2 regions of the Sphingobium sp. JAI105 genome follow, and region 1 is predicted to be linked to the other one. Evidence: predicted binding sites of a transcription regulator. Region 1 holds the regulator's gene; the other holds the start of a gene.

Region 1 (14,864 bases):
CCATGGCCGCGATCGTCGGCATCTTGGCGATCAGGCGATGGCTGGCGATCCTGCGCTGCATAGGATCGTTGATGTCGGTCGAGTCATGATAAAAGGCCGACAGCGCGCCCACGACGCCGCACATGATCGCCATGGGATGCGCGTCACGACGGAAGCCGCGATAGAAGGTCGTGAGCTGTTCATTGACCATCGTGTGGCGCGTGATGGTACGGGTGAATTCGTCCAGTTCCTGGCTGGATGGCAGTTCGCCGTTCAGCAGCAGATAGCTGACTTCCATGAAGCTCGATGCTTCGGCCAGCTGGCCGATCGGATAGCCGCGGTGCAGCAGGACGCCTTCGTCACCGTCGATATAGGTCAGGCCGGATTCGCAGCTCGCGGTGGAGGTGAAACCGGGATCATAGGTAAACATGCCGGTGTTGGCGTAAAGCTTGCGCACATCGATGACCTGCGGACCGACCGAACCGTCCATGACGGCATAGTCCTTGGTCTCTCCTCCGACGGTCAAAGTGGCTTTGTTTTCCGACATATTGTTCTCCATTTATGCCATCAGCCAACCGATGCGTGCCCAACATCGGTCAGCCGTTCCAAGCTCCCCTCTTTCCCCAACAGGAAGAGGACATCAAAAATACCCGGCGAGACGGTGCGCCCGGTGAGTGCCGCCCGAAGCGGCTGCGCCACCTTGCCCAGCCCCAGGCCGGCATCCTCCGCCACGCGGCGAATTGCGTCCTCGATCGCTTCAACCGTCCATGTTTGAACTGGTCTCAAAGCGTCGGCTGTCTTGACCAGCAGCGCGCGCGCCGAGTCGTCTAGCAGAGCCAATGCCTTTTCGTCAAAATCCAGCGGGCAATTTTTGAACAGAAATTCGGCGCCCTCGGCAATTTCATTAAGCGTCTTGGCGCGCGGCTTGAGCGAGGGCATCGCGGCCGTCAATAGCGCCAGGCCGGTGTCCGGCAAGGCGCGATCCAGACGGGCGGCGACGCGCGGCGCGACCAGCGCGGCGAGGCGGGCGTCGTCCGCTTCGCGCAGATAATGGCCGTTCAGATTTTCCAGCTTCTTGATGTCGAAGCGCGAGGGCGATCGGCCGACGCCGCTAATGTCGAACAGCTCGATGGCACGGGCGATCGGGATAATCTCCTCGTCGCCATGGCCCCAGCCCAGCCGCAGCAGATAGTTGAGGACAGCTTCTGGGAGCATCCCCATATCGTCGCGATAGGCATCCACGCCCAGCGCCCCGTGGCGCTTGGACAACTTCGCGCCGTCCGATCCGTGGATCAGCGGGATATGGGCATAGACCGGCTCGTCCCAACCCATGGCGCGGATGATGCAAAGCTGGCGGAAGGCGTTGTTGAGATGATCGTCGCCGCGGATCACATGGGTGACGCCCATATCATTATCGTCGACGACGACGGCCAGCATATAGGTGGGCGTACCGTCGGACCGCAGCAGGATCATATCGTCCAGTTCGGCATTCTGTACGACGACACGGCCCTGCACCGCATCCTCGATCACCGTTTGGCCTTCGCGCGGGGCTTTCAGACGGATGACGAAAGGCGCGCCTTCAGGCGCTTCTTCGGGCGAACGGTCGCGCCAGCGCCCGTCATAACGCATCGGCTGCTTGGCCGCGCGCTGCTGTTCGCGCAGTTCCGCCAGTTCTTCGGGCGTGGCATAGCATTTATAGGCATGGCCGTTCGCCAGCATCGCGTTGGCGACTTCGGCATGGCGCGGCGTGCGGGCGAACTGAAACACCGCCGGTTCATCACCGCCCAGACCCAGCCAATCCAGCCCGTCAAAAATCGCCGCGACCGCTTCTTCGGTCGAGCGGGCGCGGTCGGTATCCTCGATCCGCAGCAGGAATTTGCCGCCATGGTGACGGGCGAACAGCCAGTTGAACAAAGCGGTGCGCGCGCCGCCAATATGCAGGAACCCGGTTGGCGATGGCGCGAAACGGGTCACTACCGGCTTGTTCATTCCCGTTGCACTTGCCGTCATATTCGCTGACATTCGTCCTGCCTGTTCCATGAATGCGTCGCCCCCTAGCATGGCTTTTGAGCCACGACAAACCTCCCTTTGGTGGGGGGCTGCGGCGTGGTTGCGCGGGGCGTTTTCGCGGGTGGAAAGCTGGCTGGAGACGGAGCGCGAGCAAATTCCCCTATGGGTGCCGATCGCGCTGGGCGCGGGCATCGCCGCCTGGTTCCTGCTGCCCGACAGGGCCGGGTGGCTGGCCTTTTGCTGTGGTGCGCTGGCGCTTGCTTGCCTGGGGTCGCTGCTGCCCGATGGCGCGCGGCTGCGGCGCATGATCGTGGCGGGCGGAATGCTGGCCTGCATCGGATGCGCGCTGATATGGGGGAAAGCGGTCCTGTTGGGGCAGCCGCCGCTGGCGCGGGCGGTCTTCACCGTGGTGACGGGTGAAGTGATGGCGGTTCGGGCGGTTCCCGCGCAACAGATGGTGCGGGCCATGCTGCGTCCGGTCGACGCGCCGGGCCTGCCAGCCACGATCCGAGTCAACATTGCCGAGGCGGATGTTCCGGCCGGATTGGGCGAGGGGGCGGTGATCCGCTTTCGCGTCCGTTTGATGCCGCCAGCCCCGCCCAGCGTGCCGGGTGGCTATGATTTTGCCGCGCGTGCCTATTTTCAGGGGATTGGCGCTACTGGCAAGGCGCTGAAACCGATTGACGTCCTACGCCCGTCAACCGCGCCGCCGCCGCTGCGGGCGCGCTTGTTCGCGCATATTCGGGGGCAGGTGGACGGGCCGGCGCAGGGCATTGCCGTGGCGCTGGCGACGGGGGACCAGGGCGCGATTGCGGAGGCCGATGCCGAAGCGATGCGCCGTAGTGGGCTTGCCCATCTGCTCTCGATCAGCGGGTTGCATGTGACGGCGCTGATCGGCGCGGTGATTTTCCTGTTGATGCGGGCGATGGCGTTGAGCCAGCGAGCGGCGCTCGACTGGCCGCTGATGCTGATCGCGGCGGCGGGCGGGGCGCTGGCGGGGATTGGTTATACGCTGCTGACCGGGGCGGAAGTGCCGACACTGCGGTCCTGCATCGCCGCGCTGCTGGTGCTGGGCGGGCTGGCGCTGGGGCGCGACGCGATCACGTTGCGGCTGGTCGCGGTGGGCGCGCTCATCGTCCTGGCCTTCTGGCCCGAAGCGATGACGGGGCCGAGTTTCCAGATGAGCTTTGCCGCCGTTACCGCGCTGGTTGCGCTGGCCGAGCATCCGCGTTTTCGCGCCTTGACCAGCGCGCGGGATGAGGGGTGGGCGCGCAGGGCGGGGCGGGTGCTGGCGGCAATGCTGATGACCGGCATTGTCGTCGAACTGGTGCTGATGCCAATCGCGCTGTTCCATTTTCACAAAGCCGGGATGCTGGGGGCGTTCGCCAATCTCGTCGCCATCCCGTTGACTACCTTTGTCGTGATGCCGCTGGAGGCGCTGGCGTTGCTGTTCGATCTTGTCGGACTGGGCGCCCCCTTTTGGTGGATGACCGCGCAGACGCTGAACCTGTTGCTGCTGGTCGCCCATGGCGTCGCCGCCAGTCCAATGGCGACAATGCTGACGCCGGCGGTGCCATCCTGGCTGTTCGCGCTGATGATCGGCGGGCTGCTCTGGTGTCTGTTGTGGCGCAGCGGGTGGCGCTGGCTGGGCCTTGGGCCAGTGGCGATCGGCGTGACCGGCGTGCTTTTGCTATCACCGCCCGATATTCTGGTGACGAGCGATGGCCGCCACGTCGCGGTGCGGACATCGACAGGCGGCATGGCACTGCTGCGCGCGGGCGCAGGCGATTATGTGCGCGACACGCTGGCGGAGAGCGCGGGCTATGACGGGCCGATCGAAGCGATGGCGGACCTGCGGCAGGCGCGCTGCTCGACGGATTTGTGCGCAGTGGGGATACAGGCGGGCGGGCGGCGCTGGCATGTGCTGGCCACCCGCAGCGATATGCTGGTCGAACGGGCCTTGTTCAGCCGGGAATGTGCCGCCGCCGACATCGTCATTGCCGATCGCGCGCTGCCCCGTTGGTGTCGCCCGCGCTGGTTGAAGATCGACCGACGGATGCTGGCGCGAACCGGCGGCATTGCCATTGACCTGGACGATGCGCGGATCAGCACGGTGAGGATGGCGGGCGACGCTCATCCCTGGATCGTCGCACCGCGCCCTCGCCGTCACCCGTCATAACGGCCTCAATTATAGCGGCGCAGCAGTCCCGCCAGCTTGCCCTGAATTCGCACCTGTCGCGGATCATAGATTTGCGGTTCATAGGCGCTGTTGGCGGGGTCGAGCCGGACGCGCTGTCCTTCGCGGCGGAAATATTTGAGCGTCGCTTCCGCATCGTCGATCAGGGCGACGACGATCTGGCCTTCGCGGGCGACATCAGTGCGCTGGATCAGCGCGAAATCGCCGTCCAGAATCCCTGCCTCCATCATCGAATCGCCCGACACTTCCAGCGCATAATGATCGCCAGCCCCCAGCAGCGCGGCGGGGACGGACAGCATATTCTGCCCCTCCATCGCCTCGATCGGGACGCCGGCGGCAATACGGCCATGCAGCGGGATTTCAATGACGTCATTGGCAGCGATCGGCAGGCTGGGCGCCAGTTGCGGCTTGGCCGGAGCAACCGGCGCAGGGGCGCGGTGCATGGCGTCGGGGAGCTTCAACACCTCCAGCGCGCGGGCGCGATTGGGCAGGCGGCGGATGAAGCCGCGTTCCTCCAATGCATTGATCAGCCGGTGAATGCCGGACTTGGATCGCAGGTCGAGCGCATCCTTCATCTCCTCGAAAGAAGGGGATACGCCACCTTCCTCCAGCCGGGTCTGGATGAAACTCAGCAATTCCTGCTGCTTGAGGGTCAACATGCCTGCGGTCCTCCATGGAACGTATAAGGAACACATAGGAAACGGAAGGAGGCGAGTCAAGCGAGCAACAACTGACCGGAAGCGGCGCATCCGGCCATGGGGACCGGGTTCAATCGAACGGTCGATCAGTCCGTCAGGGGCAGGATGGTGACAATGTCGCCTGCCGCGGCGATCGATGAACCGGCAGGGCGGACAATCAGGCAGTCGGCTATCGCCATGGCGGCCGTGGCGGCGCTGTCCTGCGACGTGACGGAGACGATCCCGGCCTCCCCTCGATAGGCGCGCAGATAATCGTCGCGATCGCCGGTCGCAGGCAGCGGCGCGGCAAGGCGCGCCTCGCTCAGGCGCGGGAGCGGCGCGGTTGATCCCGCGCGATGGCGCACCAGCGGCAACAGGAACAGCGTTGCGGTGACAAAGGCAGAGACCGGATTGCCCGGCAAGCCCAAAAATACGGCATCGGCAATGGTACCGGCCATCAGCGGCTTGCCCGGCCGCATCCTGATCTTCCAGAAATCGAGCGTGCCGCCCGCCTGCGCGAAGGCAGGCCGGACCATGTCATGATCGCCGACGGACGCGCCGCCGGTAGAGACGATGATGTCCGCCGACGCCGCGCGGTTCAGTACAGCCGTCATGGCATCAAGATCATCGGGAACGATGCCCAGATCAATGACGTCGCACGGCAGGGTTGCCAGCATCGCCGCCAGCATGGCCGCATTGGAAGAGGGCAGGCTGCCCGCCGGGGTCGGCGCGCCGGGCGGCACAAGTTCGTTGCCGGTCGAGATCAGCGCGACCGTGGGGCGGCGACCGACGGGCAGCGTCCCATGGCCGCCCAGCACGGCGAGCGCGATGCGCGCGGGCGTAAGGGCGCTCCCGGCTGCCAGCAACAGGGCGTTCATGGCAAAGTCCGACGCGGCAGGGCGGACGTTGCGCCCGACAGGCAAAGGATCGTCGCTGGCGGTCAGTCGGTCGCGCTCGCGGGTGGCATTTTCCTGAATCAGGATCGCGTCTGCGCCTGCTGGCAGGGGCGCGCCGGTGAAGATGCGGCAGGCCTGTCCGGGCGCCAGCGGCGCAGGCACAGCGCCGCCAGCCGCGCTTTCGCCAGTGACCTGCCATGGCCCCGGCCATTCAGCGGCGCGTACGGCATAGCCGTCCATCGCGGACAGATCGGCCCAGGGCTGGTTGCGCAACGCCAGTAGGTCGCTGGCCAGCCAGCGTCCGTTGCAGGCGGCGACCGGCGCTGTTTCCGCTGGCAGCGGGCTCGCAAGGGCGAACAGGCGAACCTGCGCCTCGGCGACGGGCAGCAGGCTCATGCCGCGCGCCAGTCGCCCGACTTGCCACCGCTCTTGGCGATCAGGCGGACCTGGCCAATGACCATGCCCTTGTCGAGCGCCTTGGCCATGTCATAGATGGTGAGCAGCGCGACAGAGGCAGCGGTCAGCGCCTCCATTTCCACGCCCGTCTGGCCAGCGGTGCGCGCGGTAGCGGTGACGGTCACGCCGCTTTCGTCCAGATCGAAGTCGATATTGACGGCGCTCAGCGCGATCGGGTGACAAAGCGGGATGAGGTCGGCCGTGCGCTTGGCCGCCATGATCCCCGCGACCCGCGCGACCGCCAGCACGTCGCCCTTCTTGACCAGTCCCTGCGCAATCGCGGCAGCGGCATCGGCGATCATGTCGATGCGGCCACTTGCAATCGCTTCCCGCGCGGTCACCGCCTTGGCCGACACATCGACCATGCGCGCCGCGCCGTCCGCGTCGAGATGGGTAAGGCCCGTCACGCGCCGGTCAGCAGGCTGTGCGTCGCCGCTTCGACATCGGCCTGCCGCATCAGCGTTTCGCCAACCAGGAAGCAGCGCACGCCATGATCGGCCATGGCGGTCAGGTCGGCATGGCTGCCAAGGCCGCTTTCGGCGACGAATGTGTAACCGGCAGGCGCCTTGCCCACCAGTTCATAGGTGCGGGCGAAATCGACGCTGAAATCGCGCAGGTCGCGATTGTTGACGCCGATCAGGCGGGATCGCAGCTTGAGCGCGCGCTCCATTTCCGCCTCGTCATGCACTTCGATCAGCGCGTCCATGCCAAGCCCAAGCGCTGCATCCTCAATCTCCGCCATCTGCCCGTCGTCAAGGGCGGCGACGATGATCAGGATCGCGTCGGCCCCCAGCGACCGGCTTTCCAAAATCTGCCAGGGATCGACGATGAAATCCTTGCGCAGTACGGGAAGCGCGCAGGCGGAGCGGGCCGCCATCAGATAATCGTCATGGCCCTGAAAATAGGGTTCGTCCGTCAGCACCGACAGGCAGGCCGCGCCGCCAGCGGCATAGGCCTGCGCATGGGCGGGGGGATCGAAATCTTCGCGGATCAGCCCCTTGGACGGGCTGGCTTTCTTGATCTCCGCAATCAGGCCGAAGCCGGAACGGGCTGCGTCGTCCAGCGCCTTGCGAAAGCCACGCGGGGGCGTCTGTTCGCTGGCGCGGGCGTGGAGCGACGACAGCGAATTCGCGGCCTTGCGCCGGGCGACATCCTCGCGCTTGAAATCGCAAATCTCGATCAGCTTGTTGGTCATTGATAGGCTATCCAGCAATTGAGCAGGGCATTGGCAAGGCCGCGGTCGATCGTCTCGGCCGCTTCCTCCACGCCCTCCTTAAGGTCAGCAACCGCGTCGGCCACGACAAGGGCGGCTGCGGCGTTGAGCAGCACGGCGTCACGATAGGCGCCCGGCTCGCCCAGCAGCAGCGCGCGCAGGGCGGCGGCGTTATGCGCTGCGTCGCCGCCGCGGATCGCATCGACCGGGGCAGTGGAGAGGCCCAGATCGGCAGCGGACAGGCGATGCATGGCAACGACGCCATGGCCCGCGACTTCGGCAATGTCATTGCCGCCTGCCAGCGACAGTTCGTCCAGCCCTTCATCGCCCGACACGATCATGGCCCGGTCGACGCCCAGTTCGGCAAGCGCCTGCGCATAGATGGGAACATAGGCGGGGCGGGCGATGCCGACCAGTTGGCGGCGTACCCCGGCCGGGTTGGCGAGCGGTCCCATCAGGTTGAAGATGGTCCGTTCGCCGATCGCCTTGCGGATCGGGCCGAGCCGCTTGAGCGCGGGATGGTAATTTTGCGCGAAGAGGAAGCAGATGCCGATCTCCGCCAGCGTCTTTTCGGCGCTGGCCGCCGCCCGGTCCAGGTCGAGCCCAAGCGCTTCGAGCGTGTCGGCTGCACCCGCCTTGGAGGATGCCGCGCGGTTGCCATGCTTGGCGACGGGGACGCCAGCGGCTGCGACGACCAGCGACACGGCGGTCGAAACATTGAGGGTATGATGGCCATCGCCCCCGGTGCCGCACACGTCGATAGCGCCTGCCGGGGCGGTGACCGGGATCATCCGGGCGCGCATGGCGCGCGCGGCAGCCGCGATTTCGATCGCGGTTTCGCCGCGCCGGGCCATGGTGACGAGAAAAGCGGCGATGTCCGCTTCGGGAAGGTCGGCGTCGAACAGCACGTCGAAGGCGCGGGCGGCGGCCTGCGCATCAAGCGGACTGGAAGGATCGGGCAGGCTGGTCATCGCGCTTGCCTTAATCATCAGCGGGGTAGTGAGTCGAGGGGTGGCGACGGCAATTTTGCGTGTGGGGGCCAGTCGCTCGGCCAAACCCCGACCTTGCAATCGGTCGTCGCCCCGCTATGAACCGCGACATTCGCAAGGACCCGGTGAAATTCCGGGTGGCTATTCCGGCCGCCGATCCGCCGGACAACATCACGCATGTTCTTACGCCAGCGCCTGTATCCCGGCGCGATATGCCCTGATGTGGAATTTTCAGATGACAGATTTTTTGACACGCTATCGCCAGCAATGGTTCAGTGACGGACAGGCTGCGCGTCGGGACGTCATGGCGGGTATCGTCGTTGCGCTCGCCCTCATTCCCGAAGCAATCGGATTTTCGATCATCGCTGGCGTCGATCCGCGCGTCGGCCTCTATGCCTCGGTCGTCATTGCGATGGTCGTGGCCTTTACCGGCGGTCGGCCAGGCATGATCTCAGCCGCAACGGCGGCGGTCGCCGTGCTGGTGATGCCGCTGGTTCGCGACCATGGGGTCGAATATCTGTTCGCCGCGACCATCGTGATGGGCATTGTCCAGATCATTGCGGGGCTGTTGCGGCTGGACCTGCTCATGCAGTTCGTGTCCAGGTCGGTGATTACCGGGTTCGTCAATGCGCTGGCGATCCTGATCTTCCTGGCGCAATTGCCGCAATTGACCAATGTCGGCTGGGAAACCTACGCCATGATCGCGGGCGGCCTTGCGATCATCTATCTTTTGCCACGCCTGACCAGGGCTGTGCCGTCGCCGCTGGTCGCCATATTGGCGTTGAGCGCAATCAGCATCGGCATGGGCCTGTCCGTCAACACCGTCGGCGACATGGGCAAGTTGCCGGAAGGGCTGCCCAGCTTTGCCTTTCCCATGGTGCCATTCACGCTCGAAACCTTGCAGATCATCTTGCCATATGGGCTGACGATGGCGGCTGTCGGCCTGCTCGAATCGCTGCTGACGGCGCAGATCGTCGATGACATGACCGATACCGACAGTGACAAGCGGCGCGAATGCGCAGGGCAGGGGAGCGCCAACATCGTCGCGGCGCTGTTTGGCGGCATGGGCGGCTGCGCGATGATTGGCCAGTCGGTGATCAATGTGACATCGGGCGGACGCGGTCGTCTTTCCACCTTTGTATCAGGCGCATTCCTTCTCTTTTTGCTGGCGGTGCTGGGGCCATTTGTCGGGCAGATCCCCATGCCCGCGCTGGTGGCGGTCATGATCATGGTGTCGATCGGCACGTTCAGCTGGAATTCCATCGCCAATTTGCGCCGCCATCCGCCCACATCGTCGGTGGTGATGGTGACGACGGTGGTTGTCGTGGTCGCGACACGCGACCTGTCGCTGGGCGTACTGGCGGGCGTCCTGCTGTCGGGCATTTTCTTTGCAGGCAAGGTTCGGCGGATGTTCGCGGTGGAACGCACAGTGTCGACGGGCCATGTGACCTATAATGTCGTCGGCCAGATATTCTTCGCATCGGTCGATCGCTTTACCAGCGCCTTCCAAGCCGAAGATGGATCGACGCCTGTGTTGATCGACGTATCAGGCGCGCATTTCTGGGATATTTCGGGGGTTGGCGCGCTCGACAAGATCATCGCGCGTCTGCGCCGCGACGGCTGCACGGTCGATGTGATCGGCTATAATCGCGCCAGTGCGGACATTGTCGATCGCTTCGCGCTGCATGACAAGACCGGCGTGGAAAGCGGCCTAGCCCCGCATTGAAGAGGGGTGGGAGGGGGCCCCGGTCAGGCCGCTTCGCGCGCCTTCACCTTCATGCCCGCTATCTTCATGAAGTTGGCCAGCATGTCATGGCCATATTCCGTGGCGATGCTTTCGGGATGGAACTGGACTGAATGGATCGGCAGCGTCGCGTGGCGAAAGCCCATGACCGAACCGTCCTGGCTGGTTGCATTGACGACCAGGCTGTCCGGAATATCATCGACGATCAGCGAGTGATAGCGGGTCGCGGTGAAGGGGGAGGGGATGCCGGCGAACAGGCCGGTGCCGTTATGAGTGACGGGCGATGTCTTGCCATGCATCAGGCCGCCGCGCACGACCTTGCCACCGAAATGCTGGCCGATCGCCTGATGACCCAGGCACACGCCCAGCAGCGGCGCGCCCGCGTCGGCGCAAGCCGCGACCAGATCAAGGCTGACGCCCGCTTCATTGGGGGTGCAGGGACCGGGCGAGAGCAAAAAGGCCTTTGCCCCGCTGGAGAGCGCCTGGCCCGCCGAAATGGCGTCGTTGCGGACGACCTCCACCCGCGCGCCCAGTTCCATCAGATAATGGACCAGGTTCCAGGTGAAGCTGTCATAATTGTCGATGACGAGGATCATGGGATCAGGGCTATAGAGAGGCAGCGCGGCAAGGGGAAGCGGGCTGCGCCATAAATGTCGCGACGGGAACACATGCCTCTGCTAAAGCCAGCCTATCGACGCGAACCCTGCCCGCAAGCATTCGCGTGACCGAGAGACACCAGCGCTCCCGCTTGCCAGCAAGGCGCTTTCTCTTGGACCAATATGTTCGTCTTTCCATCACCCCTGTCGTCGGCCGCGACGCATGAGCCGCGCGATCAACGTCAACGCGCCGCTGGCCGATGTGCAGGCGCTCTGCACCAGGCACGCGCTGGCCATATCCACCATCGAAGCGCTGACATCGGGCGGCACCCGCGTGGTGATGCTGAACCCTGATGGGGCCGACCGGATGCGCGACCTCATGAAAACCAGGCTGATCGAGTCGCCGGTCGTACGCTCCTCGCTGCATCTCGCGCGCCAGCCTCGGTCGGTGCTGCGCTAAAGCGGCCAGGCGAACGCCATCATGGTCTCGGCAGTCGGCTGCTCTATGATGGGCCGCCCATGCCATTGTCACGATGCACATGGGCCTTCCCTCATGCGGCGGCTTGAAAAGGCGCAACTTTACGCCCATATGGGTCGTGCCGGGTTCGCCCGGCTATGGTGATAAATTGTGTCGTGTAATAGACGCAGCGGACCCGGGGGCAGTACCCGGCGGTTCCACCACATATCCCGGTCGACCCATGGGCTGAACGGGATGTCTGACGGGGCCGAACTAGGATCGACGTGTGTTCAAAGACGATGTTTTTACCCGGCCCGTGTAAGCCGTTAAACTGTGCAAAACTCATAAGTGCCAACGATAACGAAGCACTCGCCATTGCAGCGTGAATGAGGGCCTAACGGCCTGACTTCATTCTAAAATAGCGCGGTTGAACCCACCGGGCAACAGAAGGGAATTCAGCGGCCTCCGGGAGGGCCGGGCAACAGAACCTCCCGGACCTTCATCCCCTTTGCTGTCATCGTTTGGCGGGCGTCGCTTGGTCGATTGCCTGACGCTGAACCTGTGCCCGTCGCCGCGCAGCGCGAAACCGGCCAGCACCGCGCGAATCGCTATCGACTCTGCGCATCCGTTCGATTACACTTTTATGACATTATGAAGAAAAAATTATAAGTGTCTGTTTTTACGTAAAAGAAAATCCTTTTTCGACCATCGAACCGCTATTGCTCAAATGTCATCATAATGAAATAATCAGGGCTATAGTTAGAAGGTTTTGCTGGAGAAATATGATGCTGAAGGTCGCCCTCATCGCCGGTTTTGCTCTCGCTTGCGTCTCGCCTGCCATGGCGCAGAGTGCGCCGGAGGATGTGATCGTGGTCGGCGTTCCCGACGGCGGCCTTGCCGCGCGCGATCTGACGGCTGGCGATTATGCAAAGGCGGCCAAGCGGCTGAAGGCCGTGTGGCCCGATAGCGCCAATGACCCCGCGCGCCTCATCAACCTGGGCAATGCCTATGCGGGCATGGGGCGCATGGTGGATGCCCGCTCCGCCTATAAGTCCGCGCGCTTCTCCCCGGAAATGACGCTGGTGATGGCCGACGGCAGCGAACAATCCTCGCGTGATGTGGCGCGGCGGGCGATGAGCCGTCTGACGCCGGTTTATGCGTCGCGCTGATCGAGGCATTCTGTTTCAAGCAATTGCACGGGGCGCGGGGCTTAACCGCGCCCTTGTCATGAAAGCATAACGCAAGTCACTAAACTGTCATTTTAGTGACGCTGTTTCGTCACCAAATCAGAACAAGCCTGTCACCGGACGTCCCTAACTGCCCCTTCGGAGGGCGACAGGGGGCGTTGTCCGAATCATATCCCCTGCGCTCCGCACAGCAACAATCCCGGTATTTTACCGGAGCGGAGACGACATGGCCAAGATTAACCGTATCCACACGATCCTGATGGCGAGCTGCGCCTGCGTAGGCCTGAGCGCCTGCGGCGCTGACGACATCGCTTCGCCGGGCGAGGGCACCATTGTCATCCCCGCGCCGACCCCGGCCCCCACGCCTACGCCTACGCCTACGCCGACCCCCACGCCGACCGGCGTGACCCCGGCTGCCAACTGCCCGACCATCGCCGGTTCCGCGCAGCTTGCCGACCTCGGCACCATTTCCGATGGTGGGAATACGTGGCGCAACTGCGGTTTCCCGACCCGCTTCACCAGCTCGACCGCGATCGCCAAGGTTCCGGGCGTCATCTATTCGCTGCCCGGCCGCGTCGATGTCGGCACCGATCAGGGCGCTGCCAGCACCAACACTGACGTCACGCTGACGATCGATCCGGGCGTCACCATCTTCGCCGCGACCGGCAACGCCTATCTGGCGGTCAATCGTGGCAACAAGATCAACGCTGTCGGCACCGCGTCGCAGCCGATCGTTTTCACCAGCCGTGAAAATGTGCTGGGGACCACGACTGACCAGTCGTCTGGCCAGTGGGGTGGCGTCGTGCTGCTGGGCCGCGCGAAGATCACCGACTGTCTGGCCCCGGCCGCAGCGGCAGGAACCACGGCGTGCGAACGCGACACCGAAGGCAGCAGCAACGCGCTCTATGGCGGCGCGAATGACGCCGACAGTTCGGGCCGCATGTCCTATGTCCAGATCCGCTATTCGGGTTTCGTGCTGGCTGACGGCAAGGAACTGCAAGGCCTCACGCCTTCGGGCGTTGGCACTGGCACGGTTCTTGACCATATCCAGATCCACAACAGCTCCGACGACGGCATCGAAGCCTTTGGTGGCTCGGCCAACATGCGTTATCTGGTGCTGACCGGGAACGAAGACGACAATCTGGATACCGATGTCGGCTTCCGCGGCACGGCGCAGTTTGTCATCTCGGTTCAGCGGGAAGGCAATAATATCGGGGACACCTTCCTCGAAACCGACTCGAACGGTGGTTCGGCCTCCAACAACGGCGAAGATGTGCTGCCCCGCCAGTATCTGAAGGTTGCAAACTTCACGCATATCCAGCGTTCCAACACCGGCGACGACGGCGCTTCGATGCTGCTGCGCGGCGGCGCCGATCTGGCGCTGGTCAACGGCATCATCGTCAGCCCCAACCAGAGCTGCCTGCGCATCAACGGCGCCGCCGCTGTGCGTGATGCTGACACCGCGCTTCAGGATGCCGGCAAGCCGCGCTACATCTCGGTTGTGATGCAGTGCAACGGCACGCCCTTCAAGGGCACTGGCACGGGCGTCGATGCAGCGCTGGTCCAGTCGATCTTCACTGCCGGTGCGAACAGCAGCTTCACCTACACCCCGTCGCTGACCAGCCTGTTCATCAACGGGGCAACGGAAACCGCTGTAGTGGCGATCGACCCCAAGACGATCGACAGTGCCTTCACCACCACCAACTATATCGGTGCGGTGAAGGACAGCAGCGACACCTGGTATGCCGGCTGGACCTGCAACTCGGCAACTGCCAGCTTCGGCAGCACCAGCAAGAGCTGCACGGCGATCCCGACGACCTGATCGGACCCACGACCTCAACAGGGGCGGGGGAGCGTGCATCTGCGCTTCCCCGCCTTCTTTTGCACTGCAATTCCCAAAGGGGGACCCCTAGCATGTCGAAGCCGCTCAGCCTGGCGCGCCTGCTCCTGATTTCATCCGCCCTGGTCGCACCTGTGGCCCTGGCGCAAACCGACCCCGCTGGCACGACCGGCGCGGATGCTGGCGGTGCCGTTACATCCGGCACGCCGACCGCCGCCGAACAGGCCGATTCCGATGCAGGCAATGTCGACGTGTCGATCCCCGGCGCGGACATTGTCGTCACCGGCCGCCGCACGACCAACGTGTCGCAGGCCGCGCCGCAGGTGGTCAACGTGCTGTCGGCGGCCGACATCAAGCGGACGGGCGAAGGCGATATTGCCGGTTCGCTCCAGCGCGTCACCGGCCTGTCGGTCGTATCCGGCGGCTATGTCTATGTCCGCGGCCTGGGTGATCGCTATTCGCTCGCGCTGCTCAACGGTTCGCCGCTGCCAAGCCCGGAACCGCTGAAGCGCGTCGTGCCACTCGACATCTTCCCGACCAGCGTGATCGCATCGACGCTGGTGCAGAAAACCTATTCAGCCAATTTCCCCGGCGAATTTGGCGGCGGCGTCATCAATCTGACG
Region 2 (14,864 bases), 1.3 Mb from region 1:
TTGGCGGGCGCGGCGGTTGCCGTGGCTGGCTTCATGCTGTCTCCTGCCATCGGCGCAGCGACCGATCTGGTGCGCACGCAATCGCCGGTTTCGCTCGGCGCGCTGGGCAGCATCTCTTCCTTCACGCCCACGACCAAAGACCCGCGCCTTGCCGCCGCCTATGCGAAGATCGCAGCGTCGGCCAGCCGTCAGGGCTTCCGCTTCACGCCGACCAGCGGCTCGCTCAGCGGCCAGCGGGCGATCACCGTGATGGTCCGTGCGGGCGACAATGATCGCGTTGCGGTCAACACCACCCTCACCCCGGTCAATATCGCGCCCGTCGCCTTCAGCCTGAACGGCGCGCATGGCTGGCGCAAGTTCGCCCTGCCCGAAGCGATCGGCCGCAAGGCGCTCGATCCGGTGCCGGTCGAAACCATGGTCGATGCCAAGAATTTCTCGCTGGATAGCGGCAAGAAGGATCGGTTCAGCACCAAGATGCTGATCGAAACCCGCCGCGACGCGGTTGCCGCGACACGCAATCCGGCGGCCGACAAGGATTATTCGCTGGATCTCGCCAGCTCCTATTCGCTGACGCGCAACCTGAACGTCACCGCAGGCGTGCGCTACAACAACAGCGTCGCAGGCCGCCTGACCCCGATGACCGACGACCGCCAGGACAGCCAGGCCGTCTATCTGGGCACCGTCTTCAAATTCTGATCGGCTGAAAGGCTGGGTGGAGAGAGGGACGGGCGTGTCGCCTTCTCCCTCCGTCATCCCGGCCCCTTCGACAAGCTCAGGACAGGCTTGATCCGGGATCCATTCACGCAAGCGTTGCGATTATGCGTGAAGATCGCGCCAGTGGATCCTGACGTTAGCTACGCTGCCGTTCGGGTCGTCAGGATGGCGAGGGGTTGTTGTCGATAGGTGGCGACGATTTCTGGCTGTTCGACCACCGTCGTCGGTGCCTAGGCGCTCGCCTTATACAGTCGCTAAAGCGGAGGCGGGATTACCAAAACTGGTGGGTAGCGTGCATTCGACAAGTTCTAAAGAGTTCAATCCCGCTATCAAATATAAACGGGTTTCGTCTTTATGATGAGCGAGGCGACCGCAAATCCGAACGCGTAGCTTAGAGAGAGAATGAAGGCATTCTCGAAATCGATCGTGTCCTTTGAGAGCGCGTCCCAAGATACATGGAGAAAGCTGAAAATTGAGAATATCCGAAAGAATCTTTCCAGTGCCTCCCAGCCGTCGCAGCGACGCCAAGCGACCGTCTGCCGAAAACTTTCAAGGTCGGTCTTCAATCTCATTCTCAAAACTAAAACACATCGGCAGAACAACAGCAACTGGGACGATTGCTATCGAATGATTTTGTACCATGCTGCGTCTGCTGTCGCGGGTCATTTCCCCAAATGTTGACATTCCGCAATCCATCCAAGACCAACAAATTGCCCCCCTACTCGCCCGCCAGCCCATCAATCGCCGCCCATCCCGCAGCCCCGACGCCGCGCAACATCCGGCCATGCTTTCGCATCACGCCGCCCAGCGCGATGACGGGCATGTCTGCCCCCCTCGCCAGCTTCGCAAACCTTACCCGCCCCAGACTCGCCCCTCCCGGATGCGAGCGTGTCGGAAATAAGGGCGACACCAGCACCATGTCCGCCCTGCCCCGCCGCGCCGCCGCCATCTCCCGCGCGTCATGCACCGGCGCGCTGTGCCGCATCGGTCGGCCTGCCCGGCGTACGTCGCGCCCGTGCCAGCCATCCGCTGCCCAGGCCGCGGCCTGCCGCGCCGTCCCCGCCAGCAGCAATGTCAGCCGCCGTCGCCGCGCGATCGCCCGTACCGCATCGAACAGCGCCCGCCGCGCGCCCGGTTCCGTCCTGTAATGGCGAAAGATGATTCCCGCCCGCCCCCTGGGCAATCGCGCCACGGCCGCCAGCAAGGCCGCCTCGCCGATCCGCTCGTCGGTCATCAGCCAGATCATCGGCATATTTTTGCGGTGGCGACAGGTCATGACCCTGCCCTATAGCAGCGCGCATGACGACAGACAGCAGCATTGCCACCCAGGACGCCGCCACCCGCCTGGCTACCATTCAGGATGAGATCGCCAAGGCCGCCCGCCTGACTGGCCGGACCGCGGACGCCATCACCCTGATCGCCATATCCAAGACCAAGGATGCCGCCGCCATCCAGCCGCTGATCGATGCGGGGCAGCGCGTGTTCGGCGAAAACCGAGTGCAGGAAGCGCAGGAGAAATGGCCCGCGCTGCGACAGGCGCATCCCGACATCCGCCTGCATCTGGTCGGCCAGCTGCAATCCAACAAGGCCGCCGATGCCGTCGCCCTGTTCGATGTCATCCACAGCCTTGATCGCCCTTCGCTGCTGAGCGCGCTGGCCAAGGCGATGGACGCGCAGGGCAAGCGTGTCCCCTGCTATGTTCAGGTCAATATCGGTGCGGAGCCGCAAAAGGGGGGCTGCGCGATCGCGGACACGCCCGCGCTGATCGCCGCCGCCCGCGCCGCCGACATTCCCCTGCTCGGCCTGATGGCCGTCCCGCCCGCCGATGTGGAGCCAGCCCCCTATTTCGCGCTGCTTGCAAAAATGGCGCGGGAAGAAGGTCTCCCGCGCCTTTCGATGGGCATGTCGAGCGATTATGAAACCGCGATCATGCTGGGGGCGACCGATATTCGCGTCGGCACCGCCCTGTTCGGGGATCGTCCCCCGCCAGCCCGCCCCGTTCCCCGGAGCGGGCTGGGGATGCTTAAAAACTCCCCCGGAGCGTGATGCCGTAGGTGCGCGGCTCGGCCAGGTAGGAAGAAATAAGCTGGTTCGCCATCGGCGCGCCCGCTGCGAACTGGCCAGTGGTGGAGGTCGCCGGGCTGCTCGACTGGAGCGGGCTGCTGAACGATACCTGGGTATAGTCCTGGTTGAAGATATTCTGACCCCAGAACTCCACCGCCCAGCGCTGGTTGGGACCGCGAATGCCGACGCGCGCGTTGACGATGGCAAAGCCATCCTGCCGCTTTTCGGGGAACAGGTCCGACCCGGTATTATAGTCGCTGGTCAAGCGGCCATCGACATAGAAGAGCGCTGACAGGCCGCTCGTCCCGATGTCGGGCGTCCATGCCATGCTGGCGGTCGTCACCATCTTGGGCGCGTTGCTGTTGATGGAGCCGGGCAGCAGGAACAGGGCGGGGTCCAGCGGGACCGCGCCATTGCCGCTGCCCACCAGCCGGTTGGCAAACTTCGCTTCGGCATAGGTTGCGCCGCCCGCCACGCGGAAATTGCGCGCCGGGGTCACCGACCATTCCAGTTCGACACCCTGGCTGATCAGGCCCGGCCCGACATCCCCCGCCGCGCAGGTCCGCGCCGCGCTCAGCGCACTGTCGCAGCCATTGATATTCTGGACGACGAAGCTGGTGCCGTTGAAGGTGTTGAGCTGGAAATTCTTGAACTCCTGCCGGAAGCCGGCCAGGTTCACGCTCCATTTGGGCGCGCTATATTTCAGGCCCACCTCGAACGAATCCACCTTTTCCGCGGCAAAGCGCAGGCTGGTCACGTCGGCGTTGGTGCGCGGCGCGAACACGGCGGGGATGACGTTCAGCCCGGTCGATCCCAGCTGGAAGCGATCGAGGTTGAAGCCGCCCGCCTTATAGCCCTTGGAATAGCTGCCATAGACCATCAGGTCGTCGGTCGCCTTCCAGGACAGGACCGCCGTGCCGGAAAATTCGCCGTCGCTGATCTTGTCGTTCAGGTCGAGCGCATTGAGGCTGGTCGATCCGTTGCCCAGGCATCCCAGCGTCAATATGCCGCCCGCCAGCGCCGCCGCGCTGCCCAGCGCCGGGTTGGTCGCGATCGGCGCCAGTCCGGGCTGCAATGCGGCGCAGGTCGCATTATTATTGTTGAAATCGGCGGAGAATGTCTTGCTCTCATGCGTGTAGCGCAGGCCCAGCGTCAGATCGAGCCGATTGGTGATGTGGACGATGTTGTGGGTGAACAGCGCCCAATTCTCGCTCTTCTGGCGATAGATGGACGCGATGTCGCCCGTGCCCGACGGGATCGCCGCCAGCGCGCGCAGACCGTTGCCCAGACCCGTCGAGATCGCGGCCGCCTGCCCCGCAGCGACTGGCGCTGGCAGGCCGGCGTTGAGGAAAGCGGCGTTCAGCCCGGCGTTCAGGTTCGCCTGCGTGCCCGTGATCAGCGCGCCGGTCGCCAGCCCGCTGCCACAGGCAGCCAGCGTCGACGCCGGGAAATTGCTCGTCGCGCCAGCCCCTGCCATCAGGCGGCAGGCGGCAAAGCGGCCATAATCCGCGCCAAAGCGGATATTATCCTGCAAGGTCAGCCGTTCATTGGCATAATAGCCACCGACCAGCCAGTCGAGCATGTCGCCAAAGGCCGAACCCTGCGCCCGCAATTCCTGGGTGAAGGTCTTGAACTGGCGATAGGTGTTGGGATCGCGATAGAGCAGGTCGGCGCGATTATAGTCATAATCGCCATAGTCGCTCGACTTGTAATCGCGATAGGCGGTGATGCTGGTCAGCTTCACGTCGCCCAGGTCATAATTGACCTCGCCCGACACGCCCCAGTCCTTCAATTTGCTCACATAGTCGCGACCCGGCGTGATCGTCAGTTCGCGATCATAAGGGTCGGCCGCAATCACGCTGCCCTGCCCTGCCAGAATCGCGGCGATGCGGTTGAACGGCGCGGTGTTATATCCGCCACCCGCCGCCGGGGTCCGTTCGCGCGCCTCGGTATAGGCGGCGCCGCAACAGCTTTCGTCGCGATTGGTATAATCGCCGATCAGACGGATCGACAGATTGTCGTTCGGCTCGATCAGCGCCTGTCCGCGCAGGAAATAACGGTCGCGGTCATTGGTGTCGCCCACCTTGTTCCCGGCCGTATCGACCAGCTTGTAGAAACCGTCACGCTTGGACCATACCCCGTCCAGGCTGAGCGCGATGCCATCGGCCACCGGCCCCGTGACACGGCCCGACAGCCGCCAATAGTCATAATTGCCGTAGGTGATCTCACCCTTGGCGCTGAACGTGTTTTCCGGCGCCTTGCTGATGATGTTGATCAGGCCCGCCGACGCATTGCGGCCAAACAGCGTCCCCTGCGGCCCGCGCAGCACTTCGACCCGCTCGATCTCGCCCAGTTCGTTGAGGCCCGCGCCGGTGCGCGAGCGATACACGCCATCGATGAACACCGCGACCGAGCTTTCCAGGCCGGGATTGTCGCCGACCGTGCCGATGCCGCGAATACGCGCCGACGCATTGGCTTCCGATCCGGTCGATGACACCAGCAGCGACGGGGCCAGCTGGTTCAATGTGCGGATGTCGCTGGCGCCGCTATTCTGCATCGCCTGCGCGCTGACGGCGGACACCGCGATCGGCACGTCGGACAGGGGACTCGCGCGCCGGGTGGCGGTCACGATGATTTCCGCACTGTCCTGATCGACTGCGGCTTGTGGCGCGGTCGTGTCCTGTGCGGCGGCGGGCATCGCCATCGTCAATGCGATCATGCCGGCGGTCGTCAGCCAAAGGCTCTTGTCTGTCATCATGGTCGTTCCTCTCCTGCCCGCACGCCTTTTCGACGTATCGGGTGCTGCCCTAGTTTATGATGCCACAGCAGGGCGAAGGCAAGAGAGCCTAGCTTTTCTGCGCCTTTTGCGATGTCTGGTGGCGTGATATTCACACCTTGTTGCTTATCAGCAACAGCTTAAAATCCGGTTTCCGTAGCGTTTCTTTACGATAACGGAAAGCGTAACAATCGGTCGGAAACAGGGACCAACGCGCTCGCACCCGGTCCCACCACCCGCCGAATCTCTCCATGGCCCGCATCCAGCCCTCCCGTCAGCGCCCCCAGCGCGGGTAGAATCAGCTTTGTGGACGACTCCACGAAGCAGCGGCGCGCGACATGGCGTCCACGCACCGACAGGCGGAATTTGGGGTGAAAATGGCCGGAGATTTCAGGCCGTGGATCGTCCGGTTGCGCTTCATGGCGCAGGATGATCCCGCCCAGTTCCGCCTCGACCAGCCTGCGTCCTCCCGGCATGTCCGCCACGCCGACGTCATGATTACCCGTAATCCAGGTCCAGTCCAGCCTTTCCGTAAGGGAAACCAGCCGTTCGCGCGCGCGCGGGTCCAGCCGCGCGGCGCCATCGGCATCGTGAAAACTGTCGCCCAGCGACCAGACCGAACGCGCGCCCGTCTGCGCCACCAGCCCCTCGATCAGGTCCAGCGTCGCCTCGCTGTCATGGGGCGGCAGGAACTGGCCAAAGCGCGCATACCAGCTCGCTTTCTCGAAATGCAGGTCGGCGACCAGCAAGGCCCCGCGCGCGGGCCAGAAGAGCGCAGCCTGCGGCAGCGCCAGAAACGCCTCACCAGCGAACGAAAGGGGAACCATGGCCCGGCTATGCGCCGATGCGGTCCCGCTTTCAAGAGGGCCGATGAACGCCTATAGCGCCGCCATGTCCGATACCGCGCCTTTCACCGTCGCCGCCCTCTATCGCTTCGCCACCTTCGATGATCCCCAGGGCATCGCGGCGGATCTGCGCACCCTCTGTGGGGCGCTAGACATGCGCGGCACGCTGATCGTCGCGGGCGAAGGGATTAACGGCACGGTCGCTGGCCGTGCGGACGCGATTACGTCCTTGATCGATCATCTGCGCCAGTTGCCCGGTTGCGCCGATCTGGACGTCAAATATGCAACCGCGCAGGCCGCGCCCTTCGCCCGGATGAAGGTGAAGGTAAAGCGGGAGATCGTGACGCTGGGCGTGGGCGATCTTGATCCGGCAAATCAGGCCGGCACCCATCTCGACCCGGTCGACTGGAACGCGCTGATCGCTGATCCCGACACGATCGTCATCGACACACGCAACGCCTATGAAGTCGCTGTCGGCACCTTCGATCGCGCTATCGACCCCGGCACCCGCGCCTTTCGCGACTTTCCCGGCTGGTTCGACGCCTTCGCCGCCGACCTGAAGGCGCAGGGGCGCAGCCCGAAGATCGCGATGTTCTGCACCGGCGGCATACGCTGCGAAAAATCCACCGCCCTGGTCAAGTCGCGCGGTTTCGACGATGTCTTCCACCTGAAGGGCGGAATCCTGCGCTATCTGGAGGAAATGCCCGAAGGCGATAGCCGCTGGCAGGGGGATTGCTACGTGTTCGATGAACGGGTGGCGGTGGGCCATGGCCTCAAGGTTGGCGACTATGTGACCTGCCGTGCCTGCGGCCTGCCCTATCCCCGCGATGCGGCCCATATATGCGCCGCCGACGGATCAGGCGTGTGGCCGCATCGGGGATAGAAACACCCAACTCCGTTCGTTTCGAGCGAAGTCGAGAAACCTGTGCGCTACGTTTCTCGACTTCCCTCGAAACGAACGGGTTTAGGCGCTGTCTCCGTCTCCACCAGTTCCGCAATCTCGAACGCATAGCTTTTCCAGCCCCGCATCCGCGCGCCGTCTTCGGCTGCCCCACGCTTCTTCTTCGCTTCGGCGAGCGAGCGCACATGGCCCCAGAACACTTCCGTCTTGCCATTGTCCAGCACCGCGACGATCCGCCAATAATGGGTGAAGGGATCCGCCGTCGGCCCGATCGTCTTGACATAGCCGTCCGCCATGGTGGCGGTCAGATAGCGTTTCCGGCGCGCCATCGGCTCAGGCCCGATAGCGGTGCAGCCCCGCCCCGTTGGCGCGCAGCCACGCCCGTGCAGGCCGGGGGTCCGCCCCAAGGATTCGCGCATGTGCCGCGTGAAAGGCCGCGCTATGATCCATATGCAGCAGATGCGCCAGTTCATGCGCCACGGTCGACCGGCGTACATCGGGCGGGCAGAGGATCAGCCGCCAGCTATAGCGGATCGCACCGGACGAACTGCAACTGCCCCAGCGGCTGCGCGGATCGCCCACGCCCACCGACGCGACGATCAGGCCATGTTCGCGCGCCAGTTCCGTCGTTTCGGTCTCCAGCACCGCCCGCGCCCGCGCCACCAGCCAGCGCTGCACGCGCGCGCTGACCGACTCCGCCGCCCCGCCCAGCATCAGCCGGTCGTCCGCCAGCCGGATCGTACGCGACGCGCCCTCGACCCAGCAGATGCGGACGTCCCGTCCCTCCAGCGGAAATGTCGCGCCATCGTCCAGCAGGGTCATCGCCGGTTGCGCCGCCATCTGGGTACGGACCCAGCCTTCATGCTGCTGCGCCCAGCCCAGTGCGCGCTTCAGGTTCGCCCGCACCGGCATCGACAGGCGCAATTCGCCGCGCGCGCCGTCGATCGTCAATCGGTAGGCGCGCGCCCGTGCGGACCGGCGCACCCGCACCGGCATCGCCACGCCGTCGATCAGGATCGCGACGTCGGGATCAGATGTCCCGGTCGACAAGATGATTCTCCAGGTCGCCCGCTTCCGCCTCCGCCACGGTCCAGCCGCGCACCGATTCCTGCGCGCGATGCACCGCTTCCCGGTCGCCGCAGACCAGATAATGCCAGTCGGGCAACGGCTCACCCGCCTCACGCAGGCGATAGGCGCAGGTGCGCGGCAGCCAGCTGATCTGCTTCACCTTGGCCGGGGTCAGCCGCACGCAATCGGGCACGAATTTGCGGCGATTCCTGTAGCTGGTGCACTGGCCGCTATGGCGGTCGAGCAGGCGGCAGGCGACATTGGTGGGGTAGATATGCCCCGTATCCTCATCCTCCGCCTTGTGCAGGCAGCATTTTCCGCACCCGTCGCACAACGCCTCCCACTGGGCGGCATCCAGCGTGTGGAGAGGCTTTTCCCAGAAGTCCAAGCCCTATTTCACCCATTTCCTGAGGGCAGCCAGCACCTTGTCCGGCGCGCCTTCGTCCACGTCCGGCGTGCCCGGATCATCGACCGGGACCAGCGCAACCGGCTTGCCGTCGGGATCGAACAGATATGGCGTGCGGCTGTGGCTGACCAGATAATCCTTGTCCCCCGGCTTACCCTCCACATTGTAGAGGACGACGAAATCCTTGGCGACCTTGGCGATCTGCTCCGGCGTGCCGGTCAGGCCGATGAGGCGCGGGTGGAAAGCCGCGACATAGGGTTTGAGGACCGCGGGGGTATCGCGCGCCGGATCGACGCTGATGAAGATCGGCTGGACCTTCGCCGCCAGCGCGGGCTGCGCCTTTTCGAACTGGCTGAACGCCTGCATGATGCGTTGCAGGTCGACCGGGCAGACATCCGGGCAATAGGTGTAACCGAAATAGACCAGGCGATACTGGCCCTTGAAATCATCCCAGCTTCTGGGCTTGCCATCCTGATCGGTCAGGGTGAATGGCGCGCCGATCCGCGCGCCCGCCAGTTCGCCCTGCGCGCTATCGCCGCTTGATGCGTTCCCGTCCGTCCCCATATTGCACGCAGCCAGCAGGGCCAGCAGCGGCAGGGCGATCGCAATCTTTGCTTTGTTCATGGTGCCGCCAGCCATGCCTTGCTATGGGCCGATTTGCAAATGATACGGGGCAGATGATGAGCAAGACCGGGTTGAGCGCATGGATGGGTCTGGGGCGCGCCGCCGCATTGACGCTGGCGCTGCTGTCCCCGGTCGCCGCGCAGGCGCAATTTTCCGACAATTATAATTTCCTGAAGGCTGTAAAGGATGCCGACGGGCAGAAGGTCACCGACCTGCTGCAAAAGCCCGGCTCCACCGTGGTCAACAGCCGTGACGTCACATCGGGCGAGACCGCGCTGCACATCATCATCGCACGGCGCGACGCCACCTGGCTCGCCTTCATGCTCGCCAAGGGGGCGAACCCCAATCTGACCGACAATGAAGGCAACACCCCGCTGATGAAGGCGGTCCAGGGCCGGTTCGAAGAGGGCGCGCGCACGCTGATCGCGCGCGGCGCGCAGGTGGACAAGACCAATGGCAGCGGCGAAACCCCGCTGATCCGCGCGGTGCAACTGCGCGATCTGGGGCTGGTCCGGCTGCTCGTGGCGCAGGGGGCCGATCCCGACAAGCGCGATTCCATCGCCGGCATGTCCGCCCGGGACTATGCCAACCGCGACAACCGCACGCCCGGCCTTGCCGAAGCGCTCGCCGCCGCCAAGACCAGCACCACGCCCAAAGGCCCGGTGCAGGGTCCGGTATTCTGAGCTAAAGCCCGACCTACCAGCCGATCTCGGCTGCATGATCGGGATCGTTGATCGCCGTCAGCCGCCGCGCCGCCCGCCGGGCGAAGCGTAATGTCTCCGCCTTGCGCCGGGCCGCGGCCAATGGCTCGATCGGCGCGGGGCGGACCAGTTCGGCGTCATATTGATCCGCGACGATCAGGCCGGTGCGCGCGGGCCACAGCGATTCACTGTCGAACAGCGACAGGTCGAACCCCATCGGCACTGCCCAATAATAGCGGTCGCAATAGTCGAAATAATCGGGCCATTTCATGTCGCCCAGCAAATCCGCCCGGCTGCACTTGATCTCCACGATCGTCAGCCGCCCGGCCCCGTCGATCGCCATGATGTCGGCGCGCCGCCCATTGGGCAGCGGCACTTCCATTATGCCGCTCATGTCGTGGCGGAAAAACAGCCGCAACGTCCCCCGCGCCACCGCCAGCGCGGTGCCGTCGGTCAGGGGGGAACAGCTTTCGATCGGGGCGCTACTCATGACGCGACTTTAGAACAAGTCAGGAACAAAAGAAAAGGCCGATTCGGTAAAACCCAAACCGGCCTTTTCATGATCCACCCCAAAGGAAACGCGCCAATCGCGCGCCGTTCTTCAACGATAGAAGATATGATTGTCGATCATCGCCAGCTTGGCCTTGCCCCAGCCCGGCGAAACGCGGCGGGCGTGGAAGAACAGGGCGCCTTCGGCCCGGCTGTTCCAGCTGTCGTCCATGGCGATCTGGGCGATGGCGACGGCCTGACGCCAGGCATTGCTTTCCATGCGGATCGGCGGCATCCCGTGCCCGCGCACGAAGCTGAACTGGCTCGGCTGATAGACGACGCCGCACAGGCTGTCGGCAAAGCGGCCCGATTTGGCGCGGTTGATGATCACCCGTGCCACGGCCAGCTGGCCTTCCAGGCTTTCGCCCTTGGATTCGAAATAGACCGCTCCGGCCAGGCATTTCATGTCGCCGTCCACGGCTTCGGCGTCGCCATGGGCGTCGACCAGCGCGGCCAGGCTGCTCGCCTGCATGTCGGATTCGGTGGAATAGGTCAGATCGGCCTTGGAGGCCGAAGCCAGCGGCTGCACGATTTCGCGCGGCGCGGCAAAAGTGATTGTTGCGGGCTTCGGGGCCACCGCAGGCGCTGTCGTCAGCGCGTCGTCGCTGGACAGGGAGGCTACCGAATGGATCGACTCACCGGCGATCGACATGTCGGAAGCGGTCACCGCCGCTGTAGCGGACAGCGCAAATGCCACGATGATCGCGGCCCTCAATCGAAAACTCATTATGACTCAAAAACGTGCGGTTCTTGGCCTTGGACGTCGTCTTATACCCATATTCCTTGACGTCTGGCCGCCCCCCGTCTGCGTGTTTACCAAATCCGCCCCCCTTGGACGAATGCAGCAACCTGCGCGTTCAGCGTTGGCGGGGCCTCTGCACGGACCATTGCACTATGTCAACGATCAGCAGATCGTTTCAGCGGCGAACCGTTCTGCTTCCGGGATATCGAGTTCGATTATCCACAGGTCGGGGTCCGACCTGCGCCGACGCGCCACATAGGTCGCGAGCGCCTCCGGGCCATCCTCCGGGGACGGCCCACAGCGCATTAACGAATAGCCGCCGGCAAAGTTCGATACACGCTCGAACCAACCAGTTTCTTTCCCCTTTTCAAGGGCTTGCACCAATATGACGCCGCTCGTTTCGTCGCCCTTGACGATGATCGTGGCAAAGCCGCCAGCCGCATTGGTGCGCCGCACCAGCGCATTGACCAGGATCGCGCTGGTCAGCCGCGCGCTGTCCTGCGACTCAGCCACCATATCCCGGCAGCGATGACAGCGGGAATTGCGACCGCATGAAGGTGCCGGTGCCGCGCCCGACCTCCTCGCCATCGGAATCGATCAGGCTGGCCTCGGCCACATAGACGCGGCGCTTGCCACTGATCCAGCGTCCCTCGGCCCGAATTCGACCGGGTGCGATCGGCCTGGTGAACAGCAGGTTGAACGCGGTGGTCAGCAGGAATCGGTCACTGACCAGGCTGTTGGCCGCGTAAAAGGCCGCGTCGTCCAGCATCTTGAAATAGACAGTGCCGTGGACCGCCCCGGCGGCATGAAACTGGCTTTCATCTACATCGAAATCGATGATGCAACGCCCCGGTTCCTGAATCGCGATATCCGACCGGAACAGCCGGTTGATCGGCGCGGAGCGATAGAGATTTTCCAGCGCACGGAAATGCGCGGTCTCCCCGCTTGCGGGCGTGTCTGCCTCAGGCAGCGTCACGCGCCCCGCCACCGGCCAGCAGCGCGTGCAGCGCCGCGTCCGACTTGGCCCCGCGCAACCGCGCGACCTGATTATCGTCACGCAGATAGCGCGACACCCGCGCCAGCGTCTTGAGATGTTCTGCTCCGCTATCGACCGGCGACAGCAGCGCAAAGACGATGTCGACCGGCGCATCGTCGACCGCATCGAACGGCACTGGCGGATCGAGCAGCACGACCAGCCCGCACATTCGGTCCAGCCCGGCAATCTTGGCATGGGGAATGGCGACACCGCCGCCAAATCCGGTCGAACCCAGCCGTTCCCGCTCGAACAGCGCGTCGCCAACCTCGTCGGCGTCCAGCCCATAGGCGCACGCCGCGAGCGTCGCGATCTTCTGGAACAACTGCTTCTTGCCGTTTACCGTCAGGCCGGTGGCGAGCGCGTCCGCTGAAACGATGTCGTGGAAATCAACCATGGTCTGTCCGAACCAGCCGAGCCGCGCTCAGCCTGGGGTCTAGATGCGCGGTGATCGGGGAATAGAAAGCCCGGCCCCATAAGCCGCCTGCACCATCAGGTCAACAGGCGGCCCATGGCGACTGGCTGGTTCAGCGCGCCGTCATGCGCGGTTCGACCCAACCGATGGTTCCGTCATGGCGACGATAGACCATGTTGTAGGCCGCGGTGCCGGCATTGACGAACAGCAGCGCATTGGTGTTGCGCAGGTCCAGCATCATCACCGCGTCGGACACGCTGGCTTCGGGAATATCGACGCGCGTTTCCGCAACGATCAGCGGGGAATCCTCGACCTCCTCCTGCTCGTCCGCGGGCGAGGCGAAGATGGTGTAGCCCGCCCCGTCAATATCATCGACGCTCAAGCTGCTGACCCGCTGCGCTTCGGCCGCACTGGCCTGGCTGTGCCGGTCCTTCAGGCGGCGCATATAGCGGCGCAGCTGCTTTTCGATCCGGTCCGCCGCCTGGTCAAAGGACGGATGCGCCTCCTGCGCCTCGCCTGCTCCCTTCAGGATCAGGCCGGTCATCACATGACAGATGATGTCGCAGTGGAAGGCGCCGTGCGGCGCGGGTCGAAAGGTCACATGGGCCGAAATCGTGCGGGAAAAATATTTCTCGGCCATCGCCTCCATGCGGTCTGCGACATGCTGCTTGAGCGCATCGCCCGTGTCGACCTGATGCCCGGAAACACGAATATCCATATGCCTTCTCCTTATTCTTGCCGGGTCGCAGGAAGCGGCCCGGATAAACTGGAGGCACGGGCACGGGCTTTTGTGTCAGCCCGCCTGCGCCTCCTCCAGCCAGATCGGCTTTTCCAGGGTCGCGATGAACCTGCCATGCCGTTCCAGCTCCGCCGCGCTCGCTGCAAAAACGCGCGCGGGACGAACAGGGCGAACCATGGCGCCAGCGCCAAGTTCCCCGTCGATGGCTGCTTTTTCCTCCTCCTGTGCAAGACCCAGGCCGATCTGACGGCCGCCGGTCAGTTCGATGTAAAGCTGCGCCAGCAATTCGGCGTCCAGCAGCGCGCCATGCTTGATGCGATGGCTGCGATCGATGCCGTAGCGGGTGCAGAGCGCGTCCAGGCTGTGCTTGACGCCCGGATGCAGCGTGCGGGCGATCGCCACCGTGTCGATCATCCGCGTCATCGACACGTCGGGCCGCCCGCACAGCCGCAATTCATGGTTCAGGAAGCCGAAATCGAAGCGCGCATTATGCGCGACCAGCGGGCTATCCTCCAGAAAGGCGAGCAGTTCGTCCACGCCGCTGGCGAACAGCGGCTTGTCCTTCAGGAAAATCGACGACAGGCCATGCACCGCCTCGGCCGCCGCAGGCATGTCGCGCTGCGGGTTGTAATAGGCATGGAAGGTCCGCCCGCTTGGCACGCGATTGATCAGTTCGATGCAGCCGATCTCGACCAGTCGGTCGCCGGAGGCCGGATCGAATCCGGTCGTTTCGGTATCGAAAATAATCTCGCGCATCGCCCTCTTCATATCGACTCTTGGGCAAACCCTTATCGGCCTATCTTTGCCCCAAGGCAAGCGACCAGACGCCGCACCTGCGCGCGAGTCTGGGTAAAGGTCGTGCCGGTGTGGATGATATGATCGGCCCGCCGCCTTTTTTCCGCGTCGGGGGTCTGGAGATGGACGATCCGGCGGAATTTGGCGGGCGTCATGCCCGGCCGCGCCAGCACCCGCTTGCGCTGTTTCCACGCCGGCGCGGTGACGACGATGACACCGGCCAGCCGCTTGTGCCCATGGGTCTCGAACAGCAGAGGTACATCGAGAATCACGAAACGGCGCGAACGGTGCCGTTGCAGGAACCTGCGCCGCGCCGCCTGCACCGCCGGATGGACGATCGCTTCCAGCGCCCTGAGTTCATGGGGATGGCCAAAGACCGCCGCGCCCAGTTTCGCCCGGTCCACGCCATCGGGTCCGGTCGTACCGGGAAAGCGCGCCTCGATCGCGGGAATCAGCGCGCCGCCCGGCCCTTGCAGCCGATGGACTTCCGCA

What was found. The regulator LexA, encoded in region 1, represses DNA repair genes until DNA is damaged. The targets are predictions, from matches to a motif close to GTTCCNCNCTTGTTCT.
Region 2: IWY39_RS10355 (MmcB family DNA repair protein) is a predicted target of LexA. The motif match lies at 10,601-10,616, and genes of this name have one in related genera.

Annotation. Positions count from the first base shown of each region.
Region 1 is NZ_JADOUC010000001.1:846,014-860,877, reverse strand. Features, by position in the region: gene IWY39_RS04005 (citrate synthase) at 1-526, opposite strand, end outside; gene gltX (glutamate--tRNA ligase) at 547-1,989, opposite strand; gene IWY39_RS03995 (ComEC/Rec2 family competence protein) at 2,039-4,168, shown strand; gene lexA (transcriptional repressor LexA) at 4,174-4,845, opposite strand; gene IWY39_RS03985 (molybdopterin molybdotransferase MoeA) at 4,971-6,155, opposite strand; gene moaC (cyclic pyranopterin monophosphate synthase MoaC) at 6,152-6,622, opposite strand; gene trpC (indole-3-glycerol phosphate synthase TrpC) at 6,619-7,410, opposite strand; gene trpD (anthranilate phosphoribosyltransferase) at 7,407-8,399, opposite strand; gene IWY39_RS24300 (hypothetical protein) at 8,516-8,638, shown strand; sul1 at 8,533-8,588, shown strand; gene IWY39_RS03965 (SulP family inorganic anion transporter) at 8,653-10,143, shown strand; gene IWY39_RS03960 (anthranilate synthase component II) at 10,167-10,757, opposite strand; gene IWY39_RS03955 (hypothetical protein) at 10,981-11,217, shown strand; RNA gene ssrA (transfer-messenger RNA) at 11,317-11,672, shown strand; gene IWY39_RS03945 (tetratricopeptide repeat protein) at 12,000-12,383, shown strand; gene IWY39_RS03940 (hypothetical protein) at 12,628-14,223, shown strand; gene IWY39_RS03935 (TonB-dependent receptor domain-containing protein) at 14,316-14,864, shown strand, end outside.
Region 2 is NZ_JADOUC010000001.1:2,161,138-2,176,001, reverse strand. Features, by position in the region: gene IWY39_RS10415 (hypothetical protein) at 1-696, shown strand, start outside; gene IWY39_RS10410 (hypothetical protein) at 1,044-1,280, opposite strand; gene IWY39_RS10405 (thiamine phosphate synthase) at 1,433-1,990, opposite strand; gene IWY39_RS10400 (YggS family pyridoxal phosphate-dependent enzyme) at 2,014-2,760, shown strand; gene IWY39_RS10395 (TonB-dependent receptor) at 2,738-5,533, opposite strand; gene pdeM (ligase-associated DNA damage response endonuclease PdeM) at 5,722-6,381, opposite strand; gene trhO (oxygen-dependent tRNA uridine(34) hydroxylase TrhO) at 6,425-7,282, shown strand; gene IWY39_RS10380 (hypothetical protein) at 7,330-7,629, opposite strand; gene IWY39_RS10375 (M48 family metallopeptidase) at 7,634-8,350, opposite strand; gene IWY39_RS10370 (YcgN family cysteine cluster protein) at 8,331-8,756, opposite strand; gene IWY39_RS10365 (SCO family protein) at 8,760-9,413, opposite strand; gene IWY39_RS10360 (ankyrin repeat domain-containing protein) at 9,455-10,081, shown strand; gene IWY39_RS10355 (MmcB family DNA repair protein) at 10,095-10,589, opposite strand; gene IWY39_RS10350 (cell wall hydrolase) at 10,701-11,375, opposite strand; gene IWY39_RS10345 (DUF1491 family protein) at 11,553-11,906, opposite strand; gene IWY39_RS10340 (PaaI family thioesterase) at 11,896-12,366, opposite strand; gene IWY39_RS10335 (PTS sugar transporter subunit IIA) at 12,353-12,820, opposite strand; gene hpf (ribosome hibernation-promoting factor, HPF/YfiA family) at 12,951-13,556, opposite strand; gene dnaQ (DNA polymerase III subunit epsilon) at 13,632-14,333, opposite strand; gene coaE (dephospho-CoA kinase) at 14,366-14,864, opposite strand, start outside.